Regions from separate parts of the Halomonas caseinilytica genome, predicted to be linked through region 1. Evidence: predicted binding sites of a transcription regulator. Region 1 holds the regulator's gene; each other region holds the start of a gene.

Region 1 (5,378 bases):
GCAACAGGCGCGGCAAGGGAGCGGCCTCCGGCGCGATCATCTCGACGGCGTGTCCGCCAGCGGTCAGGTCGTTGGCATACTCGCAGCCCACCAGGCCGATGCCGACGATGGCCACTCTCGCCGGCCTGCCCAGCGCCTCCAGGGCGGCGTGGAAAGCGCGATAATCATCGAGATCGTTGATGGTGAAGACCCGTCCGGCCAGGGACTCGGGAATGGCAAAGGGCGGCGTGGGCACCGCGCCGGTGGCCAGCACCAGCTCATCAAAGGGCAGGCGCTCGGCACCGATGACCAGCTGGCGCTCGGCCGGCTCGATGGCATCGACACGCGTCCGGGTACGCACCACCACATCGAGCGTCTCGGCGACGTCGAAAGCGGAACGGCTGGCCAGGCGCTCGGGAGGCAGGCGCTTGGAGAAGCCGGTGGACAGCATCGGCTTGGAGTAATCGTCACCGCTGTCGGCGGTGAGCAGCGTGATCGGCCGCTCCGGCTGCTGGGCACGCAGTTGGCGTACCAGGCCGAGACCAGCCATGCCGGAGCCGATAAGGGTCAGGGGAGCGGTCATGAAAATCCTCGTTGCACGGGCCGCCAGGCCCACCACGGGGCGGTATGTCGACCCGACATGGTACACTAGACGCCCCCGGGATAGGACGCGGAGAGCACGAATTGCGCAACGACCCATCACTCGAACCCCGATGGCGTCCCCTGGCGGCTGTCCGTCCGGACATGAGCCCCAGCTGGTGGGATTGGTTGGCCACCCAGGATTCGCTGACCGAGCGACTGATCGAGGCCGGCCATCCACGCCGCTTCCGGGTCCGGCTGCTCGACCAGCGTCATGGCTATCCGAGCCGCGACGAATCCCTCGCCCTGGGCCTGACGATGCACCAGCTCGCCTGGGTCCGTGAAGTGGCGTTGTGCCTGGACGATCGTCCCTGGGTCATGGCTCGCTCGGTCGCACCGCTGAATCCCGCTCACGACCACTACCGGCTGGAGCGGCTCGGCGAGCGCTCCATGGGCAGTTGGCTGTTCCGCCAACCCGATCTCGAACGCGGTCCGATCGAGATCTGCGCGACCTCGGGCCCCTTTCGCGATGCCGAAGGTCCCTGGGGACGCCGCTCGATCCTGCGACATGACCGTTTCACGGTACTCGTTCAGGAGTTCTTCCAGCAGGCCATGGTGGATGATCTTGGCTTGCCTTCACGTTAGGCTAGACACTCTTGAAAAGTGACTGCGCTCGTCCACTTTTCAGACAGCGCCCGTAAACCGTGTCCGCGCCCGCCGCGCTCTCCGCCCCGGACGAGGCATCCGGCAGGGCCGCTCCATGCGAGAGAACCTGATGGATTCATCCCTGATGCGCCCTTCCGGGCTGGCCCGACTCCCCGATTTCCTGCATCTCACCCGCCTCGACCGGCCCATCGGTACCTGGCTGTTGATGTGGCCGACCCTCTGGGCACTTTGGATGGCGGCCCAGGGCGTTCCCGAGCGCCGGATCGTGCTGGTCTTCGTCGCCGGCGTCTATCTGATGCGCGCCGCAGGCTGCGTGGTCAACGATTACGCCGACCGGCATTTCGACGGTCACGTCAAGCGCACCCGCAATCGCCCTCTCGCCACGGGCCGGATCAGTGAGCGGGAGGCCAAGGGACTTTTCGTCACTCTGGTGCTGCTCGCCTTCGTCCTGGTGTGGTTCACCAATCCTTTTACAGTGATGCTGTCGGTCGGTGGCGTTTTCCTCGCCTTCATCTATCCCTTCATGAAGCGCTACACCCATCTTCCCCAGGTCTTCCTGGGTGCCGCCTTCTCCTGGGGCATTCCCATGGCATTCGGCGCGGTGCTCGGCCATATTCCGACCGAAGCCTGGCTGCTGATGGCGGCCAACGTGGCCTGGACCGTGGCCTATGATACCGAGTATGCGATGGTCGACCGGGATGACGACCTGAAGATCGGCATCAAGTCCACAGCCGTGCTGTTCGGTCGCGCCGACAAGCTGATGATCGGCCTGCTGCAGTTCGTCACCCTGGCCCTGCTGGCCAAAGTGGGGCTATCGTTGAGCCTGGGCGGCTTCTTCTGGCTGGGGCTGGCCGCCATGGCGGCGACCTTCGTGCACCAGCAGCGCTTGATCCATGGTCGGGATCGCGACCGCTGCTTCCAGGCCTTCCTCAACAATCATTGGTCGGGCCTGCTGGTCTTTGCGGGTATTGGACTCTCCTGGTGGCCATCGCTCGGCGGCTGAAATCGGTTCCCACAAGAAGGCGACAAGACGAGGTTGTCACGGTATTGTCATAAAGAAATGCTGTCATCGTCACCGACTTGTCATTGACCTTGACCATGAGGCCCCGGGATGACCGCCAAGACCGTACTGATCGTCGATGATGAAGCGCCAATCCGCGAAATGATCGCCGTTGCGCTGGAGATGGCCGACTATCATGTCCTCGAGGCGGACAATGCCCAGACCGCCCATGCCATGATCGTCGACCACCAACCTGATCTGGTACTGCTCGACTGGATGATGCCCGGGACCAGCGGCATCGAGCTCGCTCGCCGCCTGAAGCGCGAGGAGGCCACCGCCGAGCTGCCACTCATCATGCTCACGGCCAAGAGCGAAGAGGACAACAAGATCCAGGGGCTGGAATCCGGCGCCGACGACTATATCACCAAGCCCTTTTCGCCCCGGGAACTGGTTGCCCGTCTCAAGGCGGTGCTGCGCCGCTCGACGCCCCATGGCGTCGAGGATCCGGTGGAAGTCGACGGCCTGATACTCGACCCGGTCAGCCACCGCGTCAGCGTCGACGGCAAGTCCCTGGAAGTCGGTCCTACCGAATATCGCCTGTTGCAGTTCTTCATGACTCACCAGGAACGCGCCTACACACGAGGACAATTGCTCGACCAGGTATGGGGAGGCAACGTCTATGTCGAGGAGCGTACCGTGGATGTGCACATTCGCCGCCTGCGCAAGGCGCTGGGCGACCCGTACCAGCAGTTGATCCAGACCGTGCGTGGTACGGGCTACCGTTTCTCCGCCAAGGGCTGACGTGAGTCGGCTCTGGAAACGAGAACTCTGGCGCCTGGTGGGCTTGACCGCCATCGGTGCCCTGATCGGCTGGCCCTTCTCCGCCATCGGCGCCGGTATCGCGGTGGCCCTGGCGCTCCAGCTAGCCTATCAGCTGCGCCAGTTGCACGCCCTGCACGAATGGCTGGCCCATCATCCGCATGATGAGCCTCCGGCCGCTTCGGGGCTGTGGGGCGAGCTGTTCGATCGCCTCTACCGCTACCAGAAGGGCCAGCGCATTACCCAGCGACGCCTGCGCGACACCTTGAGGCGGATCCAGGAATCCTCCGAGGCGATGCGCGACAGCGTGGTCATGCTCGACCGCCATGGCGACATGGAATGGTGGAACAGTGCCGCCGAACGCATGCTGGGACTGAAGCCCGCCCATGACCGCGGCCAGCACATCACCAACCTGCTGCGCGATCCACGCTTCATCGACTACTTTCAGGCTCGCGATTATCGCGAACCCCTGACATTGAACTCCCCCATCGACGAGCAGATGATCCTGCAGTTCCAGATCACCCTGTACGGCGACGATGAACGCCTGGTGATGGCCCGCGATATCACGCGCTTGCATCGCCTCGAGCAGATGCGGCGCGACTTCGTGGCCAACGTCTCCCATGAGCTGCGGACACCTTTGACGGTACTGAGCGGCTATCTGGAAACCTATGGCGACATGGCCGATCAGTTGCCCGGCCGACTGGGACGCGGTTTCGAGCAGATGCGCAGCCAGACGACGCGAATGCAGAACCTGGTCAACGACCTGCTGCTGCTGTCACGGCTCGAGATCGATCAGGGCGGTCAGGACGACACTCCCATCGATCTCACCGGCCTGCTGGATCATGTCCGCCGCGATGCCGAGGCGCTTTCCGACGGCCGCCATCATTTCGACGTGGAGATCGACGAATCCCGCCGCCTGCTCGGCAGCGAGAAGGAAATCCACAGCGCCTTGTCCAACCTCGCCTTCAACGCCGTGCGCTATGCCGGGGAACAAAGCCATATCGTCCTGCGCTGGACACGCCATGCAGGCGGCGCCTGCCTGGAGGTGGAAGACGACGGCGAGGGGATCGACTCGCACCACATTCCGCGCCTCACCGAACGCTTCTACCGGGTCGACAAAGGGCGCAGCACGGCCACCGGAGGCACCGGGCTAGGCCTGGCCATCGTCAAGCACGTGCTGCTGCGCCACGACGCACGGCTCGAGATCGATTCCCGCCTCGGCGAAGGCGCCACCTTTCGCTGCGTGTTTCCCGATGAGCGGCTGGTCGCCGCCGAAAGCGACAGCGGCCGCCAACAGCAAGCCTGATCCTTGGTATCGTTCAGCGCGACCGGGGCGGGACGATACCTTCGCCGATCGGGGCGAGTTCCCGATAATGGCGATCCCACATCAACACCGCAGCGGCCACGGCGCCGGGCAGCAGGAAGAGGTTGGCCAGGGGCACCCAGGTGATCAGCGTCACCCAGCCGCCATAGGTCAGGGTCGACCAACGGCGCGCCGCAAGCCGCCGGCGCATGTCGGCGAAGCTCACCTTGTTGTTGTCCATGGGATAATCGAGATAGGTGATGGCCATGGTCCAGGCCGTGAAGGCGCCCCACAGCAGTGGTGCGATCAGGTTGATCACGGGAATCCAGCTGATCACGAACAGGATCGCCATGCGCGGCAGGATGTAGGCCAGCTTGACCAACTCGCGCCCGAGGGCATCGATGCCGGCACGCACCAGGCTCCGATCGTCCAGCGGTGCACGCCCGGTCACCTCGATCTCGACCTTTTCCGCCAGAAAGCCGTAGAAAGGCGCGGCGATCAGGTGCGTCACCAGGGTGAAGGTAAAGAACACGATCAGCACCAGACTGATCACGAACAACGGCCAGATCAGCCAGGAGAGCCAATCGAGCCATCCCGGCACCATCGCCATCCAGCCGTCCAGCCAGCCACCGAAATGGCTCAGCACATAAGTCAGCATGCTCCCGTAGACGAGCAGGTTGGCAAGTATCGGCAGGAACACATAGCGCCGCAGCCCGCGCGTATAGACCAGGCGAGTCCCCCGGGAAAGCGCCGTGAAAGCATCCAGCATGGGTTCAATATCCTCGATCACGACGACATGGGCCGCCGCTCATGGCGACGGCCCATGTCACATAGCGTGCCCCGGCGAGGGCGGCTTCAGCTCTCGCCGAGCTCCTGATCGAGATCATCCGGATCCGTATGGCGAATGTCGAGTCCCTTAACCAGGTAGACGACATACTCGGCCAGGTTGTTGGCGTGGTCGCCGACACGCTCCAGGGCCCGCAGGATCCACATGATGCCGAGTACCGGCGAGATCGAACGAGCATCCTCCAT
Region 2 (5,378 bases), on a different contig from region 1:
CATGGGCCAGCTTGCCGAGGAGGCTCGCCCCATGGACGTGGTGACGATGTCGGAGGCACTGGAAGGGCGCGACCAGCTGGACACCGTGGGCGGCTTGGCCTACCTGGCGGAACTGGCCCGCAACACGCCGTCGGCCAGCAACATCCGCGCCTATGCCGACATCGTTCGCGAGCGGGCCACCCTGCGCAAGCTGATCCGCGCCGCCAATCAGGTGGCGGAGAGCGCCTTCGCGCCCCAGGGGCGTCCTGCCGACGAGCTCGTCAACGAGGCCGAGCGGCTGGTCTTCCAGATCAGTGAGGAGCGGCCCAAGTCCGGTGGCCCCATCGGCATGAGCGATCTGCTGGCCAAGGCCGTGGACCGCATCGATGAGCTGTTCAACATGCAGGGTGAGATGACGGGGCTGTCCACCGGCTTCCGTGATCTCGACGACATGACGTCCGGTCTGCAGCCTTCCGATCTGGTGATCATTGCCGGACGCCCTTCGATGGGCAAGACCACCTTTGCCATGAACCTGGTCGAACATGCGGTGATCTCCAGCGACAAGCCGGTGATGGTGTTTTCCATGGAGATGCCGGCGGAGGCGTTGATGCTGAGGATGCTGTCGTCGCTCGGGCGCATCGACCAGACGCGGGTACGTACCGGCCAGCTGGAAGACGAGGACTGGCCGCGGCTTACCTCGGCAGTGAACCTGCTCAAGGACAAGCAGCTGTTCATCGACGATACGGCGGCCCTGTCGCCCAACGAGATGCGTTCGCGCGTCCGGCGAGTGGTGCGGGAGCACGGTAATCTCGCCCTGATCATGATCGACTACCTGCAGCTGATGCAGATTCCCGGATTCTCCGAGAACCGTACCGGGGAGATCTCGGAGATATCGCGCTCGCTCAAGGGCCTTGCCAAGGAGTTCGGCTGCCCGGTGGTGGCGCTCTCCCAGCTCAACCGCTCCCTGGAGCAGCGTCCCAACAAGCGCCCGGTCATGTCGGACCTGCGCGAGTCGGGCGCCATCGAGCAGGATGCCGACATCATCGGCTTCGTCTATCGTGATGAAGTCTACAATCCCGATAACCCCGACAATCAGGGGCTGGCCGAGGTCATCATCGGCAAGCAGCGTAACGGTCCCATCGGTACGGTGCACATGGCCTTCATCGGCAAGTACACGCGCTTCGAGGATCTCGCCCCCGACAGCTATGGAGGCGGCGGGTTCGGCGAGTGAGGCGCAATGCTTGAGCCGAGCAGCGAGCCCCGTATAATCCGACCCCCCAACAGCATACTGGAGGAAGACCATGGCAGGCGGATTTCGGCGCGGCAACCGTCGCCGTGCCCCGAAGCTCGAGGCGCGCGGCGAGTTGCAATCGGTGGAGCGGGAAGGGCCTTTCAAGGAATGGCTGGGGATGCCCGATCTGTACCGCTATCAACTGGTGGTGGATGGCGAGCATTACAGCTATCAGACCGAGGATGCCGAGTTGCCCGTCGAGGTCGGTGATCGAGTAGTGCTGCGCTACAAGGAAACCAAGGCCGGCAAATGGGTCGATCGCAACTCCCTGGGCAAGGCCATCGATCCCTCGGAATACCAGTAAGGGAACCCAAGGTCTCGCCATCGGTCACAGGAGCGACACGGATCGGTCATCCAGGTGTCACGTGACATCTCCAGGCTGGAGCCGATCTACCCTAGTCGACTCCCGGATGGAGGGATTCATGGACCTCAATGACCTCAGGGCCTTCGTGGCTCAGCACGACAATTTCGAAATCCGCGTGATCGGCCATGCGGGCAATCGGTTCTACCAGGTGGAACTCGAAGACGTGGAAGGGCAGCGCCACATGCTGACCTCTACCGGCAAGCCCATGCTGTTTCGCTCGCTGGACGATGTCTACCTGGAACTCAAGCGCGCCGGTGTAAACCGGGCCTATCTGGTGGAACAGGTGCCCGAGGACGAGATGATCGGTCACCGGGCCCGTTATCGGGATCCGCTGAACGCGCGCATGCCGCTGGTCTTCTGAACGGCCACCATCGACCGCCATCATTCACCCTGATATCACCTCTTTCGGCTCCGACGTTGGCGAGCCGATCTTTCCTCCCGCCATACACCTCATCGATCGACACAACGACCGTCGGGCCTTCGAGAATCGGGCCACGGCGGAGCCGCGCGTGTGGGTGACGGCACGTTCCGGTTCGCTCGCCTCGGCCAGTAACCGCTACAATTCTTGTACAAATTGAGTTGATAGTATAACTCTATTCCGCCAGTCGCCGTGCCAATGGTATCCTTGTGCTCCCATGGCCCCGCACCGCAGGAGACTTCGACATGGCACACCCCGAGGAAACGGCATCCTTGTCCCGGACACCTGAGGGGCATCCCGAACTCAAGGGGGGCAAGGTCGGCGTGGTTCTGGCCAATCTTGGCACGCCGGATGCGACCGACTACTGGTCGGTACGGCGTTACCTCAGCGAATTTCTCTCCGATCGCCGTGTCGTCGACTACTCGCCCTGGCTATGGCAACCGCTGCTGCAACTGGTGATCCTCAGCCGTCGTCCCTTCGCCTCCGGCAAGGCCTACCGTGGCATCTGGAACCGGGAAAGGGACGAGAGCCCCTTGCTGACCATCACCCGCGAACAGACTGACAAGCTCGCGACCGAACTCGGACGTCTCTATGGGGATTGGCTCGAGGTGGCATTCTGCATGCGCTACGGTAATCCTTCGACCGAAAGCGTCCTGAAGCGGTTGCAGGCCCAAGGGTGCGAGCGAATCGTGTTTTTCCCGCTGTACCCGCAGTACGGTTCGCCGACGACCGCGACGGCCAACGACCAGGCCTTCCGGGCCTTGATGAAGCTCAAGTGGCAGCCGGCCATCCGGACCGTGCCGGCCTACTTCGATCATCCGGCCTATCTCGAGGCTCTGAGTGCTTCGGTGCGCGAGGCCTATGCCGCCGCCACGTCCCGCCCGGAGGTGCTGGTGGCCTCCTATCATGGCGTTCCCAAGCGTTTTCTCGACGAAGGCGACCCCTATTACTGTCATTGTCGCAAGACCACGAGGCTGTTGCAGGAACAGCTGGGGCTGGATGACGACGCCATCGTCACCACCTTCCAGTCGAAGTTCGGGCCTGAAGAGTGGGTGGGGCCGGCTACCGTGGAGCATGTCGCCAAGCTCGCCAGGCAGGGCGTCCGGCATATCGCGGTGGTGTCGCCGGCGTTCTCCGCCGATTGCGTGGAGACTCTGGAGGAAATCGAGGAAGAGATTCGCGGCGCCTTTCTCGATGCCGGCGGCGAGACCTTTACCTATGTGCCGTGCCTCAATGCTCGTGACGACCACATTCAGGCGCTGACGGCCATCGTCGAGCGCGAACTCGCCGGCTGGCTATGAGCGCCGACGCTCCTTAAGGGGCCATCATGGCCCCTTAGTCGTGTCCCGCGTCCGGATGATGCGGCACCGGTTTCTTCCCGACTTCCTCGTCACGTAGTTCGGCCGGCTGACCCTGCGTCTTGTCAACGCGCTTGAGCTGCTGGTGCAGGCCCGTCTTGGCCAGCAGGTGCGCACTGACGGGGGCCGTGATGAAGAGGAACAAGGCGATCAGCAGTTCCTGAATAACGGGGTAGTTGTCGATGACGCCGAAGTAGAGCATCGAGGCGACCAGGATGCAGCCGATCCCCATGGTAGTGGCCTTGGTCGGCCCGTGCAGGCGCATGTAGAAGTCCCGCAGGTGAGTCATGCCCAGCGAGCCGATGAAGATGAAGGCGCCGCCGGCGATCAGAAAGAGTGATATCACGCCTTCCAGGATCACATAGATCGACATGTGATGTGCTCCTTCTATTCGATGATGTCGCCGCGCAGCAGATACTTGCACACGGCCACGGTACTGATGAAACCGAGCATGGCGATCAGCAGCGCGGCCTCGAAGTAGGTCTTGGTATTGAGCCACAGCCCCATCAGCACGATCAGCGCGATGGAGTTCACGTACATGGTGTCCAGCGCCAGGATGCGGTCCGGCATGTCGGGCCCGACCGAGAGGCGGTAGGTATTGAGCAAGATGGCGATCAACACCAGGGCCAGGCTGATCTTCAGCGCGATATCTAGCATTCGTAGATCTCCTTGAGCGGCCGCTCGTAGCGCTCACGGATTTGCTCGATGAGCGCTTCGTCATCTGCAACGTCCAGCGCGTGGATCAGCAGGGATTTGCCATCCATGCGCAGGTTGGCCGATACCGTCCCCGGCGTCAGGCTGATGGTGTTGGCCAGCAGCGTGATGGTGAAGCGCTCCTGCAGCATCAGCGGATATTCCACGAAGTGCGGGCGCGTGCGCCGCCAGGGATTGACGATCAGCCAGGCGACATGGAAGTTGGCGACGATGATGTCGCCCAGCACGCGCAGCACGAAGCGTAGCAACAGCCCGGGGCGGCGTACGCTTGGCTGAACATCCCAGAAGCGATAGGTATACAGGGGGATGACGATCGCCAGGACGCTGCCCAGCAGGATCTGGCCCGGTGATAGGCTGCGCACCATCAGCAGCCAGACGGCCAGCAGCAGCAGCGACAGCAGGGGAATGGGGAGCCAGCGGCGGGGCTTGATCATGGGGCGCCTCCATTGTCGGACAGTAACGCGCTCACCAGGGCGCCGGGATCGGCCAACTGAGCAGCGGTGGCCTGGGTATAGTCGCTGATCGGTCCGGCCAGGGCTACCAGCAGCGGCGAGGTGGCAAGCAGCAGGCTCACGCCGATCCATTGTTGGCGGGGCAGCGGCTCGCCGCCTCGTTCGCCTTCATGGCTACGCCAGAACAGCGTCGATCCCGCCCGAGAAAGAGCGATGATGGCGCACAGGCCACTGATCAGCAGAATGGGCCAGAGCCAGGGGCGCTGCCCGGCATCGGCGGCATGCAGCAGCAGCGCCTTGCCGATGGCACCGGAAAGTGGCGGCAGGCCGGCCATGGCCGCGGCGCCGAGGAAGAAGAGCCCCGCCAGGGCGCCGCCCTGGGTCAGGGGGCGGCCCTTGACGATGCGTGTGCCGGCCTTGCCGCGCTGCTGGGCGATCATTTCCGCCAGCAGGAACAGGCCGCCGGTGACCAGGGTCGTGTGCACCAGGTAGTAGAGCAGCGAGGCGGTGGCCTCGGGCGTATTCATGCCGACCCCGGCCAGCAGGGTGCCGGCAGAGACCAGGACGAGATAGGCGACCAGCAGGCGAAGATCTCTCGCGGCCAGCACGCCGATGGTGGCGGCCACCAGGGTGGCGAGTGCCATCCACCACACCCAGGGCTGCTCGAGGGCAGCGAGCTCGCCGGCCTGCTCGCCGAACACCAGAGAATAGACCCGCAGGATGGCGTAGACGCCGACCTTGGTCATGATGGCGAATAGCGCCGCCACCGGTGCCGGGGCGGCGGCATAGGCACGTGGCAGCC
Region 3 (5,378 bases), on a different contig from region 1:
GTGCCATGAAACACACTGCCATCTTCCAGGGCCAGTATCGCGGGTTTGTTCAACGCAACGTCCTCCCATGCTCGTCAAGGAATACTTCTCGAATGGCGCTGACAGCTCAGGCAAGCCCGGAACCGTCGCAAGGCAGACTAGACTCCCGCCTGATCGTCCCGGGGCGCCCCAGCCACCGACCCGCAAAAAAGCGGGACGAAACCCGACAATGAAGACCGGTTTCATCCCGCTTGTTGTCATTCGCTCGGAATGCTGGGCCGACGCAACAAGCGTTTGCGCGGCGAGTGCCGGCGCCCGGCCAAAATTTGGGGGATTTTAAAGCATCCGAGGCCGCTCGGCTACCCTTCAATCCAGCCCGATGACATCCTGCATGTCATAACGCCCTGCCGGCTTGCCGGCCACCCAGCGCGCTGCCCGTACGGCGCCCCTGGCAAACGTCATGCGGCTGGAAGCCTTGTGCGTGATCTCGATGCGCTCGCCTTCGGTGGCAAACAGCACGGTATGCTCGCCGACGATGTCGCCGGCGCGCACCGTGGCGAAACCGATCTCCTTGCCACTGCGCGGCCCGCACTGTCCGACACGCTCGAAGACGCCATCGGTCTTCAGGTCACGCCCCAGGGCATCGGCCACTACCTCGCCCAGCTTCAGGGCCGTGCCGGAGGGCGCGTCCACCTTGTGACGATGGTGGGACTCGATGACCTCGATATCGTAGCCCTCGTCGCCCAGCGCGCGGGCGGCAGTCTCCAGCAGCTTGAAGGTCAGATTGACACCCACGCTCATGTTGGGCGCGAAGACCATGGGCACCCGATCACGGTAGCCGTCCAGCGCCGCCAGCTCCTCGTCGGCAAGCCCGGTAGTACCGATCACCATGCGCTTGCCATGCTCGGCGCAGACCGCCAGGTTATCCAGGGTCACCCGGGGCGTGGTGAAATCGATCAGCACATCGAAATCATCGACGATCCCCGCCAGCGAATCGGTGGCCATCACCCCCAGCTTGCCGCTGCCGGCCAGCTCGCCGACATCGGCACCGACCAGCGAGCTGCCCGGCGAGACAGTGCCGCCGGCGAGCGTGGCCTCGGCATCCTGCTGCACGGCGTTGACCAGGGTGCGGCCCATGCGGCCGGCGACGCCGGCAATGGCGATACGGGTCATGCGAACTCCTCGCGAAGATCGTTGCAATGGAAGGGCCGCAGTATAACAACGCCGCACCGGGCCGTCTGCGACGTCCCTGTCACCGAATCGGCACAGGCTTGTGCCAGAATGAACTCTCGCCATGCCACCAACGCCGAGATCACCATGCCCCGGATTTCGACTGCGCCGCACCGCATCGGCCGCCTGACGACCACCGCCCTGCTCGCCGCCTTGCTCGCGACCCTCTCGGGCTGTGCCGAGCGCGCTCGCGTCGTGCCGCTGGCCGGCGCCGAGGTCACGCCACCGGCGCGAGTCGACCTTTGCGGCACGCTTTCCCTGCCCGACCACTGGCCGGACGGCACGCCGGTCAACGGCCTCTCCGATCTGGCCTGGGAGCACGATGCCGGGCTATTGCACCTGGTATCGGATCGGGGCTGGTTGCACCGGGCCCGCCCACGCTTCGAGGCGGGCCATCTGAACGGCCTCTCGCCCATCGACAGCCACCGCCTGCGCGATGCCGACGGCGACCCGCTGGAAGGCTCGGCGGCCGATGCCGAGTCCCTGTCGTTACGCCATGCAGCCAATGGCAAGCTCGGCGATACCGAGTACTGGGTCAGCTTCGAACGCGATCATCGCCTGCAGCGCTTCCGCCCTGACGGGACTCCCCTGGCACCTCCCGTCCGGCCGGAAGCAGCGGCTGGCGCGGCCGCCAACAAGGGCATGGAAGCCATGACGCGGCACCCCGAGCACGGCCTCATCCTCGGCCTGGAGTCGCCCCCTCGCGGCGCCGCCTCCAAGGAAACACGCCTCTTCACACTCGAGGGCCAGCAGTGGCGTTATCCCCTGGCGACCCCGACCGGCAGCGCCCTGACCGAACTCACCCGCGACGGCGACGACCTGCTGGCGCTCGAGCGCGCCTTCGCACCACCGGCGCCACTGGTGATCAGCCTGCGTCGAGTTCGGCTGGGCAAGCCGCCCGAACTCGACGTCGACACCCTGGCCAGCTTCTCCAGCGCCGACGGCTGGTGGCTGGACAACATGGAAGGCCTGACCCGGCTCGACGACGGCCGTCTGCTGCTGCTCAGCGATGACAATGCCAGCCCCTTGCAGCGCAGCCTGCTAGTCTGCCTGCGTCCGCGTTGAGCCCCCAACACTCGGCCGGCTGCTGCCAGCGTCATGACGCAGCAACAGCGCGATGGCCACCAGCACCATGAGACTGCCCGGCAACCAGGCCCAATCCAGGCTCCGGGGAACACGCAGGAAGAGCACGAGCATGGAGACGAACGGCACCAGATAGCCATAAGCGGTAATCGCCCCGGGCGTCAGCACCAGGGTCGCACGCTGCATCAACCAGAAGGTCAAGGCACTGGAAAACAGCCCCAGGTAGACGAGCAGCAACGCATCGGACCAGACCATCGCCGAGAAGCGCGACACCGGCTCCATTGCCACGCCCAGAGCGCCGATCAATATGCCGCCCAATCCCAGGCTCCAGAAAGTCCGCACCGCCGCCGAGGCCGGCAGCCGTCCCGCATTCAGCCCCCACTTGGAGAGCACCGGATAGAGTGCCGAACAGAGGCAGCCAACGAAGAACACGGCCTCGCCCATGCCGAAGCGTATCTGGCCGCCCCGCACCAGTGCCTCGGCATAGGCCAGCGCCAAGGCCCCGACGGCCCCCAGCGCGAGGATCGCCGGCAACCGCCAGGCCAGACGCTCCACGCGGAATCCGAGCCCAAGCCCATAGGCAAGCAGCGGCACGGTGACATAAAGCGTGGCCATGGACAGCGCCGTGGCATGATGCGCGGCCCAGAACATGGCACCGAAGAACCCTGCCAGACACAGGCCCATCAGCACGTAGACCGGCAAGGCCCGGCGCGTGAGCGCAAAGCCCTCGGCCCGATATGCCAACGGCCATAGTCCCAGACAGGCAATGGCGAAACGCAGGGCAGTGAGCAACATCGGTGGCAGCGCGCTCATCAGCCCCACGGCAGGAAACGACAGGCCCACCAATGCCGCCCAGAGCAGCATGCCCAGATGGGCGGTTCGGGCCGTCATGGCTCAGTTCTCCCAGATGATATCCAGGGATTCCTTGCCGGACATGCGCTCGAGGTGGCTCGCCACCACACCTTCCAGATGGTCCAGCCCCTCCTCGTCCAGAGATTCGACCGCCACCTTCAGCTTGTCCTGTTCGGCGCGCAGCAGGCAGCTTCCGTTGTCGAAGGTGATCCGCCCCTCCCCTTCTCCTTGCTCCACCTCCAGCTTGTGCGCCCAGTGCTTGCAAAGCCGGTTGATCAGCTTGTCGCCGGATTCGGTGACAATCTCGGCACGTGAAATCGGCATAACGCCCTCCCTCACTCCTCGGTCATGAATGCTCAGCCTATGACGACGCTCCCCTCTGACGCCAGCCCCGCCTCCACGAACTCTCCGTTCGGTTTCTCGAAACGAGACTTCCACATCTCGACAACATCGGGCGATTACGCCAAACTGGCCCGTTGCAAATAGGAACGATCTGCAACGGCGAGCTCCATATCGCCGTGCTCGTCGACGCCTCGAACCTGTCGACCCACCAGCGAGTGACGAAACTCATGCATGCCCCTCTGCTCAAGACCCTCGGCGGTCTCGTTCTCACACTCGTCGGTACGGCCGTCCATGCCGACGAGATCACCGTCACTGACGTTGCCGGCCGCGAGGTCACCGTCGATGCCCCCGTCGATCGCGTCATCCTCGGGGAAGGCCGCCAGATCTATCTGCTCGCCGCCTTGCAACCGGAGGATCCGTTCGCGCACGTGGTGGGCTGGCGAGAAGATTTCTCCCAGGCTGATCCGGACAACTACGCCGCCTATGCCGAGCGCTTCCCTGAGTTGAAGGAGATTCCCACCTTCGGAGGTTTCAAGGATGGCACCTTCGATGTCGAACAGGCCGCCGCTCTCGATCCCGATGTCGTGCTGATGAACCTCGAGGCCAAGACCGCCACCGAAGACGCCGCCTATGACGACAAGCTCGCCGAGCTGGGCATTCCCATCGTCTACGTCGACTTCCGCGAAGCGCCGCTCGAGCACACTGTTCCGTCCATGCGGCTGATGGGCAAGCTGCTCGGCGAGGAGGAGGCGGCCGATGCCTTCATCGATTTCGCCGATGCGCAGATGGCGCGCGTCACCGAGACGATCGAGGACGCCGACCCCGAGCGACCGCGTGTCTTCATCGACCGTGCCGGCGGCTATTCGGAAGACTGCTGCATGAGCTTCGGCCCCGGCAATTTCGGCGAGTACGTCGAGATCGCCGGCGGCACCAATATCGCCAAGGACATCATTCCGAACACCTTCGGCACACTGAACCCCGAGCAGATCATCGCCGCCAACCCGCAGCATGTCGTGGTGACCGGCGGTAACTGGGATGCCTACGTGCCCGGTGGCGATTGGGTCGGCGTGGGCCCCGGCGCCGACATGACGGCCGCGCGCGCCAAGCTCGAAGCGCTGACCGAGCGCACGGCCATGACAGGCATCGAGGCCGTCGAGAACGACAATGTCCACGCCATCTGGCACCAGTTCTACAACAGCCCCTACTATTTCGTCGCCGTGCAACAACTGGCCAAGTGGTTCCACCCCGAGCTCTTCGCCGACCTCGACCCCGAAGCGACGATGGAAGAATTGCACCAGCGCTTCCTGCCGGTGGACTACGCGCCGGGGTACTGGGTCTCGCTGAAGGAACACTGAGATGCACACCTCGCCTCCCGACCAAGCCGCCGCCACAACGCCCTCCACGCTCCAGGGACGCGGCTTCTACCGTCAGCTGGTGGTACGGCGGCAATGGATCCTGGCCGCCCTGACGCTGGCGCTGTGCCTGAGCCTGTGTATCGACCTCGCTCTGGGGCCGGCCCGCTTCAGCCTGGGCGAAGTGATCGCCGCGCTCTTCTCCCCGGAGGCCGTCAGCCCGCAGGTTCGGGTGATCCTGTGGGACATCCGCATGCCGGTCGCGCTGATGGCGCTGGTGGTCGGCGCCAGCCTGTCGGTGGCCGGCGCCCAGATGCAGACCATCCTCAGCAACCCGCTGGCCAGCCCCTTCACGCTGGGCATCTCCGCCGGGGCCAGCTTCGGCGCCGCCTTGGCACTGGCCTTCGGCGTGGTGATCGTACCCGCCGCGATCGAATACGTGATCCCGATCAATGCCTTCATCATGGCCATGCTGACGGCCTTCGCGATCCATGCGTTGAGCCTCAAGCGCGGTGTCACCATCGAGACCATCGTGTTGCT

What was found. Region 1 encodes PhoB, which activates phosphate uptake and scavenging genes when phosphate is short. Its sites were predicted from a motif close to TGTCATANNNNTGTCANA; they were not measured.
Region 2: a site for PhoB is predicted at 1,619-1,636, ahead of HSDC_RS06690 (DUF6482 family protein). Genes of this name have one in related genera too.
Region 3: a site for PhoB is predicted at 1,230-1,247, ahead of HSDC_RS13925 (esterase-like activity of phytase family protein). Genes of this name have one in related genera too.

The regions. Positions count from the first base shown of each region.
Region 1 covers NZ_BDEO01000008.1:185,201-190,578, reverse strand. Annotated here, with positions in the region: gene HSDC_RS10845 (NAD(P)/FAD-dependent oxidoreductase) at 1-562, opposite strand, end outside; gene HSDC_RS10840 (chorismate--pyruvate lyase family protein) at 724-1,203, shown strand; gene ubiA (4-hydroxybenzoate octaprenyltransferase) at 1,334-2,227, shown strand; gene phoB (phosphate regulon transcriptional regulator PhoB) at 2,336-3,025, shown strand; gene phoR (phosphate regulon sensor histidine kinase PhoR) at 3,027-4,349, shown strand; gene cysZ (sulfate transporter CysZ) at 4,363-5,115, opposite strand; gene phoU (phosphate signaling complex protein PhoU) at 5,202-5,378, opposite strand, start outside.
Region 2 covers NZ_BDEO01000006.1:98,694-104,071, forward strand. Annotated here, with positions in the region: gene dnaB (replicative DNA helicase) at 1-1,210, shown strand, start outside; gene HSDC_RS06685 (hypothetical protein) at 1,281-1,574, shown strand; gene HSDC_RS06690 (DUF6482 family protein) at 1,693-1,995, shown strand; gene hemH (ferrochelatase) at 2,298-3,353, shown strand; gene HSDC_RS06700 (Na+/H+ antiporter subunit G) at 3,388-3,783, opposite strand; gene HSDC_RS06705 (K+/H+ antiporter subunit F) at 3,798-4,067, opposite strand; gene HSDC_RS06710 (Na+/H+ antiporter subunit E) at 4,061-4,558, opposite strand; gene HSDC_RS06715 (monovalent cation/H+ antiporter subunit D) at 4,555-5,378, opposite strand, start outside.
Region 3 covers NZ_BDEO01000012.1:46,203-51,580, forward strand. Annotated here, with positions in the region: gene carA (glutamine-hydrolyzing carbamoyl-phosphate synthase small subunit) at 1-53, opposite strand, end outside; gene dapB (4-hydroxy-tetrahydrodipicolinate reductase) at 346-1,152, opposite strand; gene HSDC_RS13925 (esterase-like activity of phytase family protein) at 1,261-2,274, shown strand; gene HSDC_RS13930 (DMT family transporter) at 2,251-3,183, opposite strand; gene HSDC_RS13935 (DUF2218 domain-containing protein) at 3,187-3,468, opposite strand; gene HSDC_RS13940 (ABC transporter substrate-binding protein) at 3,714-4,841, shown strand; gene HSDC_RS13945 (FecCD family ABC transporter permease) at 4,843-5,378, shown strand, end outside.